DNA from 3 places in the Arthrobacter sp. P1_A5 genome. Region 2 is predicted to be linked to each of the others. Evidence: riboswitches for the same ligand, from Rfam matches in the RefSeq annotation. Region 2 holds a riboswitch; each other region holds the start of a gene.

Region 1 (5,811 bases), on a different contig from region 2:
TGACCCAGTCCGTTTCCAGGGCCTCCCGCGCCAGTTCGGCGGTGAGGACGGCGTCCTTGGCGGTGAAGCAGCCTGCCGTGTTCGGCAGCACCCGGATCTGATGGTCCTCGAGCAGCTGGAACAGCGAGCCCGTCTCCGCTGGCGAATAGCGGCGCATCGCCACCGTGGTCAGCTCCGTCCCGGACGCCACCAGCGCCGCCCCGAGCCCGTCCAGGCTCGGGGCACCGCCGGTTCCCATGATGAGGCGGGAGCCGAGCCTTACGCCGTCGACCACGAACGGATCGGCCACCGCACCTGTCATGGGGACGGCCTGTGTTCCTGCGAATGTCGTCTCGTTCATGCTGGTCATCCTCCCTGGACTGCCGTGACGAGTTCGACGTCGTCGCCGTCGGCGAGCGCCGTGGCGTGCCACTGGCTGCGCGGCACCACTTCGGCGTTGCGGGCGACGGCGACACCGAGCTTCCGCCCGTCGGCGGCGCGGCCGTCGGGGCCGATGCTCCGGCCCGTAAGCTGGGTGACGAGTGTGGAGACGGAGGCGCCGTCGGCGACGCTCTGCTCCGTTCCGTTAAGTCGGATGTTCATGCTGCTTCCTTCTTGGGGCTGTCCCCGGACGTAACCGGGATGCGGGAAAAACGGTCCGGGCGGAACCCGCCCCAGCGCGGGTCCGGCGTGAAGTCCATGAGTTGCCGGCACACGGCGGCGGCGGCGGGGGTCAGCAGGACGCCGTGCCGGAAGAATCCTGTGGCGATGATGAGTCCCGGGACGTCCCCGCCGTCCGCTCGTGCGACCCGCCCCAGCAGCGGGGCATTGTCCGGAGTGCCGGGCCGCGCCCGCGCCGTGGCTTCTAAAAGCTCCAGCTCGGCGACCGCAGGCACCAGCTGCTGGGCATCCCGCAGCAGCTGGTAAATACCGCCGGCGGAAACCGCGTGCGGATCCGACGGTCCATCCTCCCGCTGGGTGGCCCCGATCACCACTGTGCCGTCCTGACGGGGGACGATGTACACCGGGATGCCGCGCACCATGCCCCGCACGGTGGCCGTGAGCAGCGGCTGCAGATGCGGAGGCACGCGAAGCCGGAGGATGTCGCCGTAGACGGGCCGCAGCGGCAGCGCCAGCCCGGCCGGAAGCTCCTCGAGCGCGGCGGCGCCGAGCCCGTTGGCCACCACGGTCTCCGCAGCCCGCACGGAACCGCCGCCGGCCAACCGCACACCCGCCACCTGTCCGTCCTGCCACAGCAGGCCCGCCGCGCGCCGCCGGACGAAGTTGCCGCCTTCCGCTCCGAGTACGCCGGCGAGCCGGGTGATCAGCAGGCGGGGGTCCACCTGGTGGTCGGCCGGGATGTCGAAGGCACACGAGATGCCGGGACTCAGCAGGGGCTCCCGGGTGCGTGCCTCGCGCACTGTCAGTGGCTCCACGGCCAGGCCGCTTGCCTGCTGGACTTCCCTCAAGTCCGCGAGYGCGCGCCGGTCGGCCGCGTCGGCCCCCACTGCCAGGGTCGGCGTCGTTAAGTAGCCGGTACCCGCCGGGGAATCCCCGCCGGCGGCACCGGCGTCGAGAGCCGCAGCGAATCCTGGCCACAACCGGGAGGCCTCAAGCATCAGTTCCAGGAGCTGTTCCTCCTGGTAGTGCAGTTCACTCACGGGGGCCAGCATGCCGGCGGCGGCCCAGCTGGCTCCGCTGCCGGGAGCATCATCGATCAGGACCACGGATCGGCCCGAGCGCATGGCCTCGAACGCGATGCCATGGCCGATCACCCCGCCACCGATCACGGCCACGTCGGCACTCGTATCCCCCGCGATGATTCCCTCTGCGGTACCGGGCCCTGTGTCACAAACCTGGGCGGCGGCGTCATTTGCGGCTCCGGCTGCACGGCCTGCTCGTGTGCCCATGAAAAATTCCTTCCCTACGCCGGTACTAGCCGGATCAGGTCAAGCGGTCGGCTCTGACGCCCTCTCAGCCGGGCAGCGGCGATATGGCTGCTGCGGGCTCCCGCGGTATGCGCCCAGTTTAGAGGAACTAGGCTGGTCCCATGAGCCAGGACCCTCTCCACACCACCGCCCGCCTCTATCTCTGCACCGACGCCCGCAGGGACCGCGGCGACTTCGCGGACTTCGTGGACGCCGCCTTCGCCGGCGGCGTGGACATCATCCAGTTGCGCGACAAGTCGCTCGAGGCCTCCGAGGAGCTGGAACTGCTGGAGGTCCTGCACACCGCGGCGCAGCGCCACGGGCGGCTGTGGGCCGTCAATGACCGGGCGGACATCGCCTCCCTGTCCGGAGCTCCGGTGTTCCATGTCGGCCAGAAGGACATTTCGCTCGACGCCGCCCGCGGCTTTCTCGGCAAGGATGCCGTGATCGGCCTGTCCACCCACAGCCCGAAGCAGGTGGACGCCGCCATCGCTGCCGCGCCCGGCCGCAGAGGGCTCGATTATTTCTGTGTGGGCCCCGTGTGGGCGACGCCCACCAAGCCCGGACGCGCCGCCGTCGGCCTCGATCTGGTGCGCTACGCCGCCCAGGCGATCGGCGGGGCGGACGCGGAGGGAACCGGCAGGGTCAACGAAAGCGTGCTGCCGTGGTTTGCGATCGGCGGGATCGACCTCAGTAACGTGGAGCAGGTAGTCGATGCCGGTGCCCGGCGGATCGTCGTGGTCCGGGCGATTACCGATGCCGCTGATCCGGCCCACGCCGCCGGAGCCTTGCTGGCGGCGTTGGACGCCGCCGCATCCTAAGCAGGTCCCCAGCCCGTAATGCCGGCCGGCACTGAAACTATCCGGCGAGACCCAGCTCCGTCATCCGGCGCGCGTGATTCGCTGCGAGTTCGGCCGCCAGGCCGTTGACCAGCGCCCGGGCGCCGGCGTCGTCCAGCCCCGACAGTCCGCCGAGGAACGCGTGCTCAGCGCTGACACGCTGGGCGTGGTTCAGTACCTCCCCCAGCAGGCGCCTGGCCCACAACGCCAGGCGCGACGCCAGCCGGGGGTCATCGGCCAGGGCCGCCTTGAGGCGCGCCTGCAGCACGGCCGTGGACTCACCGGTGGAGCGGACCTGTCCGATTAACTTACGGGTCGCGGCGTCGACGTACCGGCCTACGACGCCGTAAAAGTCCGCGGCGACCGTGTCGATCACGTAGGCCTTCATGAGGGCCTCGTACCAGTCCGACGGGCGCGTGCGTTCGTGGAAGTGGTCCACCGAGGGCTGGAACGGCAGCATGGCGGCCTCCGTATCCAGGCCCATGTGCTCGAGCCGGGTCCGGACGAGTTCGTAATGCTGGAACTCGACCACGGCCATCCTGCCCAGCACCGCACGGTCATGCAGCGTGGGCGAGTACCGGGCACTCGAGGACAGCCGCTCGAAGGCGGAAAGCTCGCCGTACGCCAAGACTCCCAGCAGTTCGGCAAGGAAGCTGTTGTAGAGGGCAGGATCGTCCGCAGTTGCGCTCATCATCCAAGACTAATAGCGGAAATCGGGCTACCCTGATTTTCGTGTCCCATCATCGCCTGACCCCCAGTGTCCACGAGCAGCAGAACCAGCTTGCCGGGGCCCTCAAGGCGTTGCGCACCACGCTGGAACTGCCCGGCCCGTTCCCCGAAGTTGTGCTCCGCGACGCGGAGGCGGCAGTGGCCGAGCACAAGCTCCCGGACCTTGACCTCACGCATGTCGAGTTCGTGACCATCGATCCGGCGTCGTCCACCGACCTGGACCAGGCCCTCTTTATCGAACGGAGCGACGGCGGCTACAAGGTCTTCTACGCCATCGCCGACGTCCCCTCCTTTGTCGCCCCGGGCGGGGCGCTCGACGCCGAAACCCGGCGCCGCGGCCAGACCTTTTACACCCCGGACGGCCGCATTCCGCTGCATCCGGAGATCATCAGCGAGGCCGCCGGCAGCCTGCTCGCCGGGCAGCTGTGCGCGGCGTTCGTCTGGGAGTTCGAACTCGACGCCGCGGCAGAGGTCGCCTCGGTCCTCGTGCGCCGGGCACAGGTCCGCAGCCGCGCGAAGCTCAACTACAAAGGCGTCCAGGCCGAGCTCGACGCCGGCACCGCGGCGCCCGTGCTGCAGCTGCTGAAAGAAGTAGGGCTCAAACGGGTGGAACTGGAACGCCTGCGCGGCGGCGCGAGCCTGAACATGCCGGAACAGGAGATCCAGCAACTGCCCGACGGCGGCTACCGGATCGTGGCGGCCCCGCCGCTGCCGGTGGAGGACTGGAACGCCCAGATTTCACTCATGACCGGGATGGCCGCCGCGGCGCTCATGCTCCGGGGCAAAGTCGGCATCCTCCGCACCATGCCCGCCCCGGACGAGGCGTCACTGCGCCACTTCCACCGGCAGACCCACGCCCTCGGCAAGCCCTGGGACGGGGAAATGCGCTATGGCGAGTACCTGCGGACCCTTGACCCGACGGACCCCCGGCAGCTGGCCATTGTGCATTCAGCCGGGATGCTCTTCCGCGGTGCCGGATACACACCCTTCGACGGCACAGTGCCCAACGCCGCCGTCCAGTCCGCCATCGGCGCCGCCTACGCCCATTCCACGGCACCGTTGCGGCGGCTGGTCGACCGCTTCGTCCTGGTGATCTGCGAGGCCCTGAGCAACGGCACCGAGGTTCCTGCCTGGGCCAGGGAGGCGCTGCCGTCCCTCCCTGCCATCATGGGCACCTCGGACCAGTTGGCCGCGAAACTGGAGCGGTTGTCGCTGGACACCGTTGAGGCGGCGCTGCTCGTCAACCACGTCGGCCAGGAATTCGACGCTGTCGTCATCTCCGGTCCCAAGCCCGCCAAGGGCGCCAACGGCAGCAGCAACGGCAACGGCGGGAAGACCAACGGCAACGGAAACGGCCCGTCCGGGATCGTCCAGATCGCCGAGCCCGCCGTGACCGCACGATGCCCCGGCGAACTGGAACCGGGCACCAAAGTCCGGGTCCGGGTGGTGTCCTCGGACATCGCCACACGGGAAATCCAGCTGGAGCTCGTGGGCTGACGGCCCGCTGGCGGTCCGCAGGCCGTCCCGACGCCGTCCCCACGCCGTCGCCAGCCAGCGCTCCCGGTGCCCTCCCGGTCACTTCCCGAGGCGCAATCACCCGCCCAGTCGAGGATCCGCGGCTTGTACAGCTAGACTGAAGAGGTAGAAATGGATGCCCGGTCGTTGATTTCCATGATTTTCGAATTCAACAAGCCCGCCCCTACGCGATCTTGAGATACACCCGCTGGTCCCCAGTGCCAGCATTTAGATAGCCCGCGATCGGCTTCCACTGGAATTGCTTGCGCGCCTGAGCGTGCTCCGGAACGGCCACCACGGCCGCCCCCGTTGAGCAAGCAGCGCAGCCCAAAATGAATAAGGAAACTCCCCTGTGAGTGAATTGCACACGCACCAGCTTCTGACCGATGAGTCCGGCACGGAGACCATCGAGCCCGAAGAGACCATCATCTCGGACGAAAAGCCGCACGAGATTGCCGAGAAGACCTTTGCCGACTTCAATGTCCGCGCGGACATCGTGGAGTCCCTGGCCGACGCCGGCATCACCCACCCCTTCCCGATCCAGGCCATGACCCTGCCGGTCGCACTGGCAGGGCATGACATCATCGGCCAGGCCAAGACCGGTACTGGCAAGACGCTCGGCTTCGGCATCCCGGCGCTGCAGCGCGTCGTCGGCCGCGACGACGCCGGCTTCGACAAACTGGCCGTTCCCGGCGCCCCGCAGGCCCTGGTGATCGTCCCCACCCGCGAGCTCGCCGTCCAGGTAGCCAAGGACCTCGAAAACGCCGCAAAGAAGCGCAACGCCCGCATCGCCACCATCTATGGTGGCCGCGCTTACGAGC
Region 2 (5,811 bases):
GTCCGCACGGAAACGCTGCTTTTCCCGGGGGATGCGCTCAACGCCCCGCTCATGGTCGCGGCGCTGCTGACCATGGTGGTGGGCATCCTCGGCGCCCTGGCCCAAAGTGACATCAAGAGGCTCCTGTCCTTCACCCTGGTCAGCCATATTGGCTACATGGTGTTCGGCCTGGCCATGTCCACCGTGGCCGGCCTGGGCGCCGCGGTGTTCTACGTGGCCCACCACATCACTGTCCAGACCAGCCTGTTCCTGGTGACCGGCCTGATTGAACGCCGTGGCGGCAGCTCGTCCATGGACCGTGTGGCGGGACTGGCCAAGCTCTCCCCGGTCTTGGGGGTCCTGTTCTTCATTCCCGCCATGAACCTCGCCGGAATCCCGCCGTTCTCGGGTTTCCTGGGCAAGCTGGGGCTGCTTCAGGCAGGCGTGGAACTGGGGACGCCGCTGGCCTACGCCCTGGTGATCGGCGGCGTGCTGACGAGCCTGCTGACCCTGCTGGCGATCGCGAGGGTCTGGAACCGGGCGTTCTGGCGCAAGCCCGGGGACGCCGAACACCCGGATCCGGTGCTCCTGGCAGCGCCGGCCGACTCCGCCACGGGTGACCGGGCCGGCAAGACGAATGTGACCCTGCTGCCCCGCACCATGGTGGGCTCCACCCTGGGCCTGGTGGTCTTTGGCGTGGCCCTGACGGTCTTTGCCGGGCCGCTGTTCAGGGTGGCCGACCAGTCCGCCCAGGAGATGCTGGACCGGACCTCCTATATCCAGGCCGTGCTCGGCCCGGACGCGCTCGTGCCGCCGGTGCCTCCGTCGCTCCATCCGGCGCAGGTCCGGGAGGGCGGCGGGAAATGAACCGGAAAAGAATCTCGCTGCGCCAGGAACTGCCGCTGCTGGTCTGGCTCGTCTTTGTCTGGGGCGCGCTCTGGCAGAACTTCAGCCCGGGCAATCTCCTCTTCGGCGCCCTCATCGCGGTGCTCGTGGCGCGCATTTTTTATCTGCCCCCGGTGGAACTCGGCGGCCGCTTCAACGTGCTCCGCGCCGTGCCGTTCGCCCTCATCTTCCTCGGAAAAGTCGTCGCGGCAAGCTTCCAAGTCCTGTACCTGGCCGTGGTCCGCGGCCCCAACGTGGTCAGCGCGGTCGTAGCCGTGCCGCTCCGCAGCCATTCGGACCTCCTGGTCACGGCCACCGGGCACGTGATCTCGCTGATTCCAGGGTCCCTCGTGGTGGAGGTGGACAGGTCGACGTCCACGCTCTACATCCACGGCATCAACGTCCGCAATGCCGAGGACGCGGCCAAGCTGCGCAAAGAGGTCCGGGACACCGAGGCCGGGCTGATCCGGATCATGGGGACCAAAGCCGAACTTTCCGCCCTGACGCTGGAGACCGCCGCATGATGCAGACCGTCCTGACGGTGACCGCCGTCGTCCTGTCCCTGGCCGCCGCGGGGGCGATCGTCCGGATCGCGCGGGGGCCCTCGCTGCTGGACCGGGTTCTGGCCGCCGACGTGCTGCTGGCCATCTTCGGCGCGGCCCTGTGCATCGACATGGCCGCCAACCGGCACCTGAACAACCTGATGCTGCTCGTTGCGATTTCCCTGATCGGCTTCGTCGGCTCGGTCACCGTGGCCCGGTTCGTGGCCGACAGGCGGGAGGGCGTCCGTGAATCCTGACACAGTGATCGACGCCGTCTCCGCCGTGTTCATGGTGACCGGAGCCCTGATGTCCCTCGCGGCCGCCATCGGGCTGCTGCGCTTCCCGGACCTCATGAGCAGAATGCACGCGGCCACCAAACCGCAGGTCCTCGGCCTGTTCCTGCTGCTGGCGGCCCTCGGCCTGCAGATGCGCACCTGGTCGGTGTGGCCCGTCCTGCTGGTGGCCTGGCTCTTCCAGCTGCTCACCGTCCCCGTGTCCGCCCACATGGTGGGCCGGGCCGGCTACCGGACCAAGCACCTGCACCCGGAGCTGCTGAGCTCCGACGAACTCGAGGCGGTAGTCCAGAAGGCCGCCCAGCAGGCGGCCACGCACGGAGCGGACGGCGACGACCGCTGAGCCCCCGACTGGGCCCGGCGGACCCGGCCGGCACGTCGACGGACGCGGCCGGGGCCTTCGACTGCCGCGGCGGGCGCCGCGGCAGGTCGGGTCAGACGACGTCCTGGGTCTTGGCGAAGCGGGTGATCGCGCGCTGGGTGCCGCGGTTGGCGAGCACCTGGATGATGGCGCTGACCGATGCGGAGATCAGGGCGAACGTCAGGGCCGAGCGCAGGGTGGTGGGGACGTCGTCCTCCTGGCCCTTGGGCGGCTTGTTGCCCGTGGACTTTTCCCACAAGGTGTCCACCAGCTTGGTGCCGGCAAAGCCGGCCAGGAGGCTGACGCCGGTGCCGAGCAGCTTGATGAGGATGTTCATTCTTCGGTCTCCTTGGGACGGGAACGGTTTTCCCCTAGCCTAGCGTTCCGGGGTGAGGACCATCCGCAGGGCCTCGACCACGAGTTCGTGATCCGCCTTCTGGGGCAGGCCGGAGACGGTGACGACGGCGACGGCGCCCGTGCCGCGCACGTAAATGGGGAACGCCCCGCCGTGGGCGGCGAACTCCGACTGATCCCACCAGGCGTTGTCCTCGATCCTTCCGCCGGCGGCGCGGGCCCGGAGGCCAACCAGCAGGGACGGGACCTCGTACCGCATGGCGGTGCGCTTCTTGGCGTTGATCCAGCGCTCATTGTCCGGTGTGGCGCCGTCCAGTGCGGCGTGGAAGAGCACCTGCTGGCCTTTGGTGATGTCGACGGCGATGGGCAGCGAGCGTTGCCTGCCCAGCTCGACAAGGAGGAGCCCGAGGTCCAGGGCGTCATCCTTGCTGAACGACGCGAACTGGAGCGCCTCTATCTCGGCCAGCACGCGGCCGATGAGCGCCGCCAGGGAACCCTGCGGCTGCGGCTCGCTGGAGTCGGGATCGTATTCCCCGGAGGGATCTTGGGTGACCGGTGTGTGCGACAAAATATTCCAGCTTTCCGGTGGGTGACGAGGCCGCCCGCTGGCGGGTCCGGGGGTCCGGCACGACGACTCTACCAAGAAGGTTTTCCGGGCCGCCGGGACTGCCGCCGTCCGCTCCGCGATTGTGACGGCACACCACTGAAAACCCGGCCGTCCGGGTGTAAACTAAGCCAGCCCACAAGGGCGAAAATAATTACGACAGGGGAGCGCCGCCGTCGGGCATCGCCGGAACAATCCGGGGAAACCTTTGGTGGGCGCTGAGAGTGCGGACAGCCGCAGACCCTCGAACCTGATCCGGTTAGTACCGGCGCAAGGGAGTCGAGTTCTCAGGGTGCGCGGAGGGCGGCGGAAGCCGAGACCGGCCGGCGCACCCTCCCCTCCTGTTCCTCAGGAGGACGACATGACAGATATTTCAGCACAGCATGGTTCCGCCAGCCGTTCATCCGCCCGGCGCAACTACAGCTGGCGGGTGGTGGACATTGTGGTGGCCGCGTTGATCGCTGTTGCCGGCGGCGTCATTTTCTGGGCCTGGTCCCAGGGCGCGAACCTGATCTCGACTCCGGTCAACGCGGTCTACCCGCCGTTGAGCGGACTCTACGCCGGCGGCTGGATGATCCCGGCGGTGCTGGGCATGCTCATCATCCGCAAGCCGGGCGCCGCGCTCTTCTGCGAAACCGTCGCGGCCACCGGCGAGCTCATCATGGGTTCGCAGTACGGCACCACGGTGCTGATCTCCGGCATCCTGCAGGGCCTCGGCGCCGAACTGGTCTTCGCGGCCTTCCTCTACAAGAAGTTCAACCTGCCCGTCTCCGTGCTGGCCGGCGCCGGCGCGGGCCTCTTCTGCGGCCTGAACGATTCCTTCCTGCCGTGGGGCTGGAACATCGCCTACGAAGCCGGCGACAAGCTCGCCTACATCGTCTTCACCACGATCTCCGGCGCAGTGATTGCCGGCGGACTGGCCTGGCTCGCCACCCGCGGCCTGGCGAAGACCGGAGTGCTGGGCTCCTTTGCCTCCCGCAAGGCCGCCACGGAGCCCGTCTTTTCCTGAGCCCCGTCGCTGAATCCTGCAGAGAATCATGAGATCTTCACCGGGCGTCCGGCCGGCCGCCGTCACGGCCCGCGGCTGGGGCTGGCGGCATGCCGGACGGACCAGACCCGCGGTCAGCGGCCTTGACCTGGACATCCAGCCGGGGGAGCGCGTGCTCCTGCTGGGGCCCTCCGGCGCCGGCAAGTCGACGCTGCTCCACGCCCTGGCCGGCGTGCTGGGCGACGGCGCGTCCGGCGCCTCCGGTGACCCCGGTGACCCCGGCGACCCCGGCGACGCCGAGAACACAGACGAGACCGGCAGCCTCCTGATCGACGGCGCCGCGCCACGGGCGCAGCGCGGCCGCGCCGGGCTGGTGCAGCAGGACCCGGAAACGCAGGTGGTGCTCTCCCGCCTCGGCGACGACGTCGCCTTCGGGGCGGAGAACCTCGCCGTCCCGGCGGCGGAGATCTGGCCGCGCGTGCGCGAGGCCCTCGACGACGTCGGGCTGGGACAGCTGCCGCTGGACCACCCGACGGCGGCCCTCTCCGGCGGACAAAAGCAACGGCTGGCGCTCGCCGGGATCCTCGCGATGCGGCCAGGGCTGCTGCTGCTCGACGAGCCGACCGCCAACCTCGACCCCGCGGGCGTCCTGGAGGTCCGCGACGCCGTCGGCCGCTGCCTGGACAAGACTGGCGCCACGCTGGTGGTCGTGGAGCACCGGGTGGGGGTCTGGAAAGACCTGGTGGACAGGATCGTCGTGCTGCAGCCAGGGTCCGCCACGGACTCGGCGGTCTTGATTGACGGACCGCCGGACCGGGTCCTGGCCGAGGCGCGGGACATGCTCATCGGTGCGGGCGTCTGGGTGCCGGGCTACGTCCCGGCGACGCGGATGCGGACACCGGCGCGGGGCGCGGGACAGACTCTGCTCACGGCCGACGCGCTCGCGGTGTCCCGGGAACGGCCGCGGCGGACCGGGCTGCGCGACGGCTTCCGCACCATCGCGCCGCGTCCGGTCCAGTCCGGGCTCTCCGTCCGGGTCCGCGCCGGCGAGGCGCTGACCATCACCGGACAGAACGGCACGGGAAAGTCCACCCTGGCGCTGACGCTGGCCGGTCTCCTGCGGCCCGTCGCGGGAACAGTCTCGGCCACGGCGGAGCTGAGCAGTCCCGCCACCGGTCACTCCAGCGGTCGCTCCAGTGGCCGCGTACGCGGCGGCGCCGGACCCGATCCCTACCGGTGGAAGGCCCAGCAGCTGATCGCCAGGATCGGAACCGTCTTCCAGGAACCCGAGCACCAGTTCGTTACCGGCAAGGTCCTCGACGAGCTCATGTTCGGGCCGCGCCACCTCGGCTACGGCGAAGACCGCGTGGACGAACTGCTGGAGCGGCTGCGGCTGACGGAGCTTGTGGACGCCAACCCCTACACGCTCTCCGGCGGAGAGAAGCGGCGCCTTTCGGTAGCCACTGTGCTGGCTGCGCACCCCCAGGTGCTGGTCCTGGACGAGCCCACGTTCGGCCAGGATGCCAATACCTGGGCCGAACTCGCCTCGTTCCTCTCCGAGCTCCTTGACGCCGGCACCGCCGTCGTGTCCGTGACGCATGACGCCGAATTCAGCGCCGTCCTCGGTGGCGCCGAACTCCGCCTCCGGCCACGGGAAACCGCCGCCGCGGACGCGCCCGGCCCGGATCTTCAGCTGCCGGAGGGAGCTTCGCCATGAGGGACGCACTGAGCCTGCGCGGCAACCATGCGCTGCTGACCCGAGCCAACCCGCTCGCCAAGTTCACGGCGGTCACCCTGATCACCCT
Region 3 (5,811 bases), on a different contig from region 2:
ACCGCTGTATGAGGAAATCGCCGGCTACCTGCGCGAGACCGGCGCCCTGCACCGCACGGCACCAGGAGGGCACCGGCCCCAGGATTCAGCCGAAGGGGACCGGGCCATCCGCTCCTACATCGCCGAAGTCAGCCGGCACCAGCACGCCCGGGCCTCCTAGGAAGCTGCGCGTCCTCCCACCGAGGGCTGCGGCAGGTAGACCTTGCCGCCCGAGGCGCGGAACTCGTTGCTCTTCGCCCGCATTCCGGCCGCCATCTGCGCCAGGGCCGCCTGCGAATCAGCTGAACCGTATTCGTCCCGGATGTCCTGGCTGATCCGCATGGAGCAGAACTTCGGACCGCACATCGAGCAGAAGTGGGCTGTCTTGGCCGGCTCCGCGGGAAGCGTCTCATCGTGGAAAGCCTCGGCCGTGACCGGGTCCAGGGACAGCGCGAACTGGTCCCGCCAGCGGAACTCGAACCTTGCCTTGGACAGGGCATCGTCGCGTTCGTGCGCGCCGGGGTGGCCCTTGGCGAGGTCCGCGGCATGGGCCGCGATCTTGTAAGTGATCACGCCCGTCTTCACATCGTCCTTGTTCGGCAGCCCGAGGTGTTCCTTGGGCGTGACGTAGCAGAGCATCGCGGTGCCATAGCGGGCGATCTCGGTGGCGCCGATCGCCGAGGTGATGTGGTCATAGCCCGGTGYTATGTCCGTGACGAGCGGCCCGAGTGTGTAAAACGGGGCGCCCTTGCAGAGTTCCTGCTGGCGCTCCACGTTTTCCCGGACGAGGTGGAAGGGCACGTGCCCGGGGCCCTCCACCATGACCTGCACGTCGAAGTCCCAGGCCCGCTGCGTGAGCTCGGCCAGGGTGTCCAGYTCGGCGAACTGTGCCGCGTCGTTGGCATCCGCCGTCGCGCCGGGCCGCAGCCCGTCGCCCAGGGAAAAGGCGACGTCGTAGCGYGCGAAGATCTCGCACAGCTCGTCGAAGTGGGTGTASAGGAAGTTYTCCYGRTGGTGCGCCAGGCACCAGCCGGCCATGATGGAACCGCCGCGGGACACGATGCCGGTGACCCGGTTGGCCGTCAGCGGCACATACCGCAGCAGCACGCCGGCGTGGATGGTCATGTAGTCCACGCCCTGCTCGCACTGTTCGATCACGGTGTCCCGGAAGATCTCCCAGGTCAGGGCGTTCGCCTCACCGTTGACCTTCTCCAGTGCCTGGTAGATCGGGACCGTTCCGATGGGGACGGGGGAGTTGCGGATGATCCACTCGCGCGTGGTGTGGATGTCGTCCCCGGTGGAGAGGTCCATGACGGTGTCCGCGCCCCACTGCGTGGCCCACTGGAGTTTGTCGACCTCCTCGGCGATGGAGCTGGTCACGGCGGAGTTCCCGATATTGGCGTTGATTTTCACCAGGAACGCCTTGCCGATGATCATCGGCTCGGATTCGGGATGGTTGACGTTGTTGGGAATGATCGCGCGGCCCGCGGCCACCTCGCTGCGCACCAGCTCCACATCGCAGTTCTCGCGCAGCGCGACGAACCGCATTTCCTGGGTGATGACACCGTCCCGGGCGTAGCGCATCTGCGTGACGGTCCTGCCCTCAACGGCCCGGCGCGGCACCGGCCGGCCGCCCCGCCACTCGGYCGACGCGGCACCGCGGCGCACCGCCGATTTGCCGTCGTCGAGCAGCTCGCGTTCGCGGCCGGCGTAGGGTTCGGTGTCCGCCCTGTCCTCAATCCAGGGGGTGCGGAACGGCTCCAGCCCGCGGACCGGATCGCTGCCCGGGCCGGCAGTGCGGTAGACCCGGAACGGCGGGTTCCGGACGCCGCCCGGGGAGGGTTCCAGGGCGATCTCGGTCACCGGCACGCGGATGCCGTGCTCCGGGTCCGTGCTGAAGGCCAGCGAGTGGGACTTCAGCGACTGTGTGGGGGCCAGAGGCTGGCTTGCGRCAGACCCGTGCTGGGCTGGCCCAGTGGGGGCTGACTCATTGTGGGCAGGGCTGTGCTGTGTCACTTGGGAGTTCACGGAATACTCACTTCCTTCGCCGGCATTACCCGGACAGGTTCAACGGTCGCGGGCTGCGTCAGCCCGATCTCAGCCCCTGCAGGGGCACCCGTGTGGTCGTAGACGAAGCTACCACGCACCTCCGGCCGGCCGTCGAGTGTGACGCGGACGGCGGAGCCAGAGGGCTAGGCTTTAGGCCATGACCAGCATCATCGAGTTCAGCGGGCCCATCCTCACGGCGGCGGACCAGGTCCGCTACGGGTTGTGGTCGGTAGATGGCCGGCTGACCTTTCGCCGGCCCGCGGCCGCGCCGGAGCTCGTGCTGGACGGCTGGGTCATGCCCGGCCTCGTGGACGCACACTGCCACATCGGCCTGGGCCCGGGCGGGGACGTTACCGAGGACACCGCGGAATCCCAGGCCCTGGCGGACCGCAACGCCGGGACGCTCCTGGTCCGCGACGCCGGCGCCGTCCACGACACACGCTGGCTCCAGCAACGCGTGGACCTTCCCCGAATCATCCGCTCGGGCCGGCACCTCGCGAGGACCCGGCGCTACCTGCCGGGCCTGGCCGTCGAGGTCGAGCCGGAGGATCTCGTCGAGGCCGTGCGGAAGCAGGCCCGCGCGGGCGACGGCTGGGTCAAGCTCGTGGGGGACTGGATCGACCGCGACGCCGGCGATCTCGCCGCCAGTTTTCCCGCCCGGACGGTCAAGGACGCCGTCCGGGCCGCCCACGATGAGGGGGCCCGCGTCACCGCACACTGCTTCGCCGAAGACACCCTCGATGACATGCTCGACGCCGGGATCGACTGCATCGAGCACGCCACCGGGCTGCTGCCGCGGCACCTGCCGCGCTTCCTCGAACAGGGTGTTCCGATCGTGCCCACCCTGATCAACATCGCCACGTTCCCGGACATCGCCGCCCGGGCGGCCGCCAAGTTCCCCCGCTACGCAGCCCACATGCGCTCGCTGTGGGAGCGCCGGGCGGAGCGGATCCTCGAAGCCCACGAGGCCGGGCTGGCGATCTATGCCGGTACCGACGCCGGCAGCGTGATCAGCCATGGCAGGATCGTGGACGAGATCCAGGCCCTGCACGCCGCCGGCCTTTCCGCCGCTGCCGCCCTCAACGCCGCGAGCTGGTCCGCGCGGACCTGGCTCGGCGCGGAGTCCATCGGTGAAGGGGCAAGCGCTGATGTCCTCGTCACGGCCGAAGATCCGCGGAGCAATCCGGCCACGCTCCGCCGGATCCGGCATATCGTGCTGCGTGGGCTGCCGGTAGACCGGGAGCCAAGCGGCCATGAGGAATAAATTGAAGCTTCAAGTAATTTAGTTTTATAGAGTCGCCGAAGGCCGGCGGCTAACAAATCCACGGAGCGTTGCCATGATCGCAGAAGCCAGCACCCAGGACCTCCTTCCTGCCGAACTCACCATGGGCACCGTGATGCTCAAGGTCGGCGACATGAAGCTCATGACCGACTACTACCAGCGCGCCCTCGGCCTGGAGACTGTGGCCGAACAGGACGGCGGGCTCTACCTTGGGCGCCAGCAGAAGCCGCTGGTGCATCTGGCGCCTGCCCCGGACCTGTTTCTACCTTCCCGCGGCGAGGCCGGGCTCTTCCACACCGCCCTCCTCTTCGAGGACCAGCACTCCCTGGCGGCCACCATCGCCACCGCGGCCCAGTACGAGCCCCAGTCCTTCACCGGCAGCGCGGACCACCTCGTCAGCGAGGCGTTCTACTTCAACGACCCCGAAGGCAACGGCATCGAGCTGTACTGGGACCGGCCGCGGGCGGCGTGGTCCTGGGAGGGCAAGAACGTCGTCATGGACAGTCTCGCCCTGCCGCCGCAGCGCTACCTGCAGCAATACCTGACCGAGGAGTCCGTGGCCAGCCAGCGCCAGGCCGCCGCCGGCGTCGGGCACGTCCACCTGCAGGTCGGCGACGTCCAGTCGGCGCATGAGTTCTATGTCGGCACGCTCGGCTTCGAGAAGACCGCGGGCTGGCACGGCCAGGCGCTGTTCGTCTCGGCTGGCGGATACCACCACCACATGGCCATGAACGTATGGAACAGCCGCGGCGCGGGCCCCCGGCGCGACACGCTGGGCCTGGGCGAGGTCCTCATCGAAGTGCCCTCCGGCGACGACGTCGCGGCCCTGGCCGACCGGCTCAAGGCTGCCGGCGTCGAATCCCACCACACCGGCGCCGAGCTGCGCTTCGAGGACCCGTGGCGCAATCGGATCCGCGTCGCCGTGCGCTAGAAGTTCTGCCCGGCAAGCTGGTCGCTGGGCATGTCCAGCGCGCACAGGACATGTCCACTCTTCGCCGGCGGGCCTTGGTTGGGTTCCCCGGGCCAGCGAGGGACATGGCCACTGTTCCCAGGCGGGACATCGGAGCATGTCCATTGCCCACAGCCGGGAATAGACATAGACGCCATATGTTCATTGGTTGCTGTCAGGACGGGGCATGGCCAGCGACCTTCGCCGGAGTGGGCAAGGTTCCCCCGGGGCCAGCGAAGGACATGTCCACACTTCGCCAGCAGGACACTGGAACATGTCCATTGCTCGCAGTCGGGAATAGACATAGGTGCCACATGTCCAGTGCTCACGGTCGGGGGAGGGCGTGTCCACGGGCGGGGTCGGGTTCCCCGGGCCAGCGAGGGGCATGTCCATTGCTCGCAGTCTCGAATGGACATAGATGCCATATGTCCAGTGCTCAGGGTTAGGGGAGGGCATGTCCAGCGGGCGGGGCTGGGCCGTGCTGAAGCGGCTAGGCTGAAGCGACGTCGAAAACAGCGGTCTGCGGACCGCCGAACCCTAAGGACCAGCTGCATGGGATTCACCGAACTCTTTGTGTCCACCCACGAAGAAGCCCTCGAGCGCGCCGGCGCACTGGAAGACGGCAGTCCGGCCGCCCCGGGCGCCGTCCGCATCCCGGAGATCAGCGACTTCGAGGTGGAGCGGCTGGGGGACCTCGCCGGCGTCGCCGTGCACGCCCCGGGCGCGGACTATGAACTGGCCATGGTCGACGTGGCCAGCGACTCGCTGCTCGGCGTCCCGGCGGCAATGGTCCGCACGCTGGCGGAACTGCTCAGCTATGAAACCGAAGGGGAGGGTGACGTCCTGGAGGATGTCGCCGCCAACTGGGCCGCCGAGGAGGACATGCCCTTCGGTCCGGACGAGGCCCGGGACTACGTGCGCCGGATTGCCGAGCTCGCCGCCGGCGTCGACCCCGCCACCAGGTCCGGCCTCTTCGTCTGGACGTCCTGACCGGCCCTCGAGGCCGCTTCCAGGCCGCGCGGTGGTGCGCCAAGCTCGTGTCAAGTCGAAATCCTGCCGGTGATCTGGCACAATGAACAGGTACTCGATCTGCGTGGCCCCTCTCTCCGCGTCTGGATCTTGTCCTTTAGAACCCCCAAGTACGGCCCGCCCCACGGGTGCAGAACGCCGGGCTCGACCCCGTTTCAGAAACAGGAGTGACCACAAAAGTGGCCGTAAAGATTCGCCTTAAGCGCTTCGGTAAGATGCGCGCACCGTACTACCGCATCGTCGTCATGGACTCACGCTCCAAGCGTGATGGCCGTGCTATCGAAGAGATCGGCAAGTACCACCCGACCGAAGAGCCCTCGTACATCGAGGTCGACACGGACCGTGCCCAGTACTGGCTCGGCGTCGGCGCACAGCCGTCCGAGCAGGTTGCCGCGATCCTGAAGATCACCGGTGACTGGCAGAAGTTCAAGGGTCTCCCGGGCCAGGAGGGAACCTTGAAGACCAAGGCTCCCAAGGCTGCCTTCGTTACCCCGGAAAAGGGTTCCGTGATCATCCCGGAAGC

Evidence for each region. Region 2 has a riboswitch for thiamine pyrophosphate ahead of AC1D1S_RS01810 (ECF transporter S component). Riboswitches for the same ligand answer to the same signal wherever they lie in the genome.
Region 1: another riboswitch for thiamine pyrophosphate. It lies ahead of thiO (glycine oxidase ThiO); the one in region 2 lies ahead of AC1D1S_RS01810 (ECF transporter S component).
Region 3: another riboswitch for thiamine pyrophosphate. It lies ahead of thiC (phosphomethylpyrimidine synthase ThiC); the one in region 2 lies ahead of AC1D1S_RS01810 (ECF transporter S component).

The regions. Positions count from the first base shown of each region.
Region 1 is NZ_JBFTZL010000138.1:1,108-6,918, reverse strand. It holds gene AC1D1S_RS15865 (thiazole synthase) at 1-340, opposite strand, end outside; gene thiS (sulfur carrier protein ThiS) at 346-582, opposite strand; gene thiO (glycine oxidase ThiO) at 579-1,889, opposite strand; TPP riboswitch at 1,883-2,003, opposite strand; gene thiE (thiamine phosphate synthase) at 2,030-2,728, shown strand; gene AC1D1S_RS15845 (ferritin-like fold-containing protein) at 2,766-3,440, opposite strand; gene AC1D1S_RS15840 (RNB domain-containing ribonuclease) at 3,479-4,972, shown strand; partial or broken gene AC1D1S_RS15835 (DEAD/DEAH box helicase) at 5,343-5,811, shown strand, end outside.
Region 2 is NZ_JBFTZL010000003.1:55,223-61,033, reverse strand. It holds gene AC1D1S_RS01840 (Na+/H+ antiporter subunit D) at 1-846, shown strand, start outside; gene AC1D1S_RS01835 (Na+/H+ antiporter subunit E) at 843-1,388, shown strand; gene AC1D1S_RS01830 (MrpF/PhaF family protein) at 1,385-1,663, shown strand; gene mnhG (monovalent cation/H(+) antiporter subunit G) at 1,695-2,042, shown strand; gene AC1D1S_RS01820 (DUF4235 domain-containing protein) at 2,134-2,397, opposite strand; gene AC1D1S_RS01815 (heme-degrading domain-containing protein) at 2,437-2,982, opposite strand; TPP riboswitch at 3,170-3,313, shown strand; gene AC1D1S_RS01810 (ECF transporter S component) at 3,380-4,027, shown strand; gene AC1D1S_RS01805 (ABC transporter ATP-binding protein) at 4,056-5,723, shown strand; gene AC1D1S_RS01800 (energy-coupling factor transporter transmembrane component T family protein) at 5,720-5,811, shown strand, end outside.
Region 3 is NZ_JBFTZL010000156.1:2,773-8,583, reverse strand. It holds partial or broken gene AC1D1S_RS16680 (alpha/beta hydrolase) at 1-160, shown strand, start outside; gene thiC (phosphomethylpyrimidine synthase ThiC) at 157-2,007, opposite strand; TPP riboswitch at 2,002-2,109, opposite strand; gene AC1D1S_RS16670 (amidohydrolase family protein) at 2,186-3,292, shown strand; gene AC1D1S_RS16665 (VOC family protein) at 3,366-4,241, shown strand; gene AC1D1S_RS16660 (hypothetical protein) at 4,812-5,249, shown strand; gene rpsP (30S ribosomal protein S16) at 5,468-5,811, shown strand, end outside.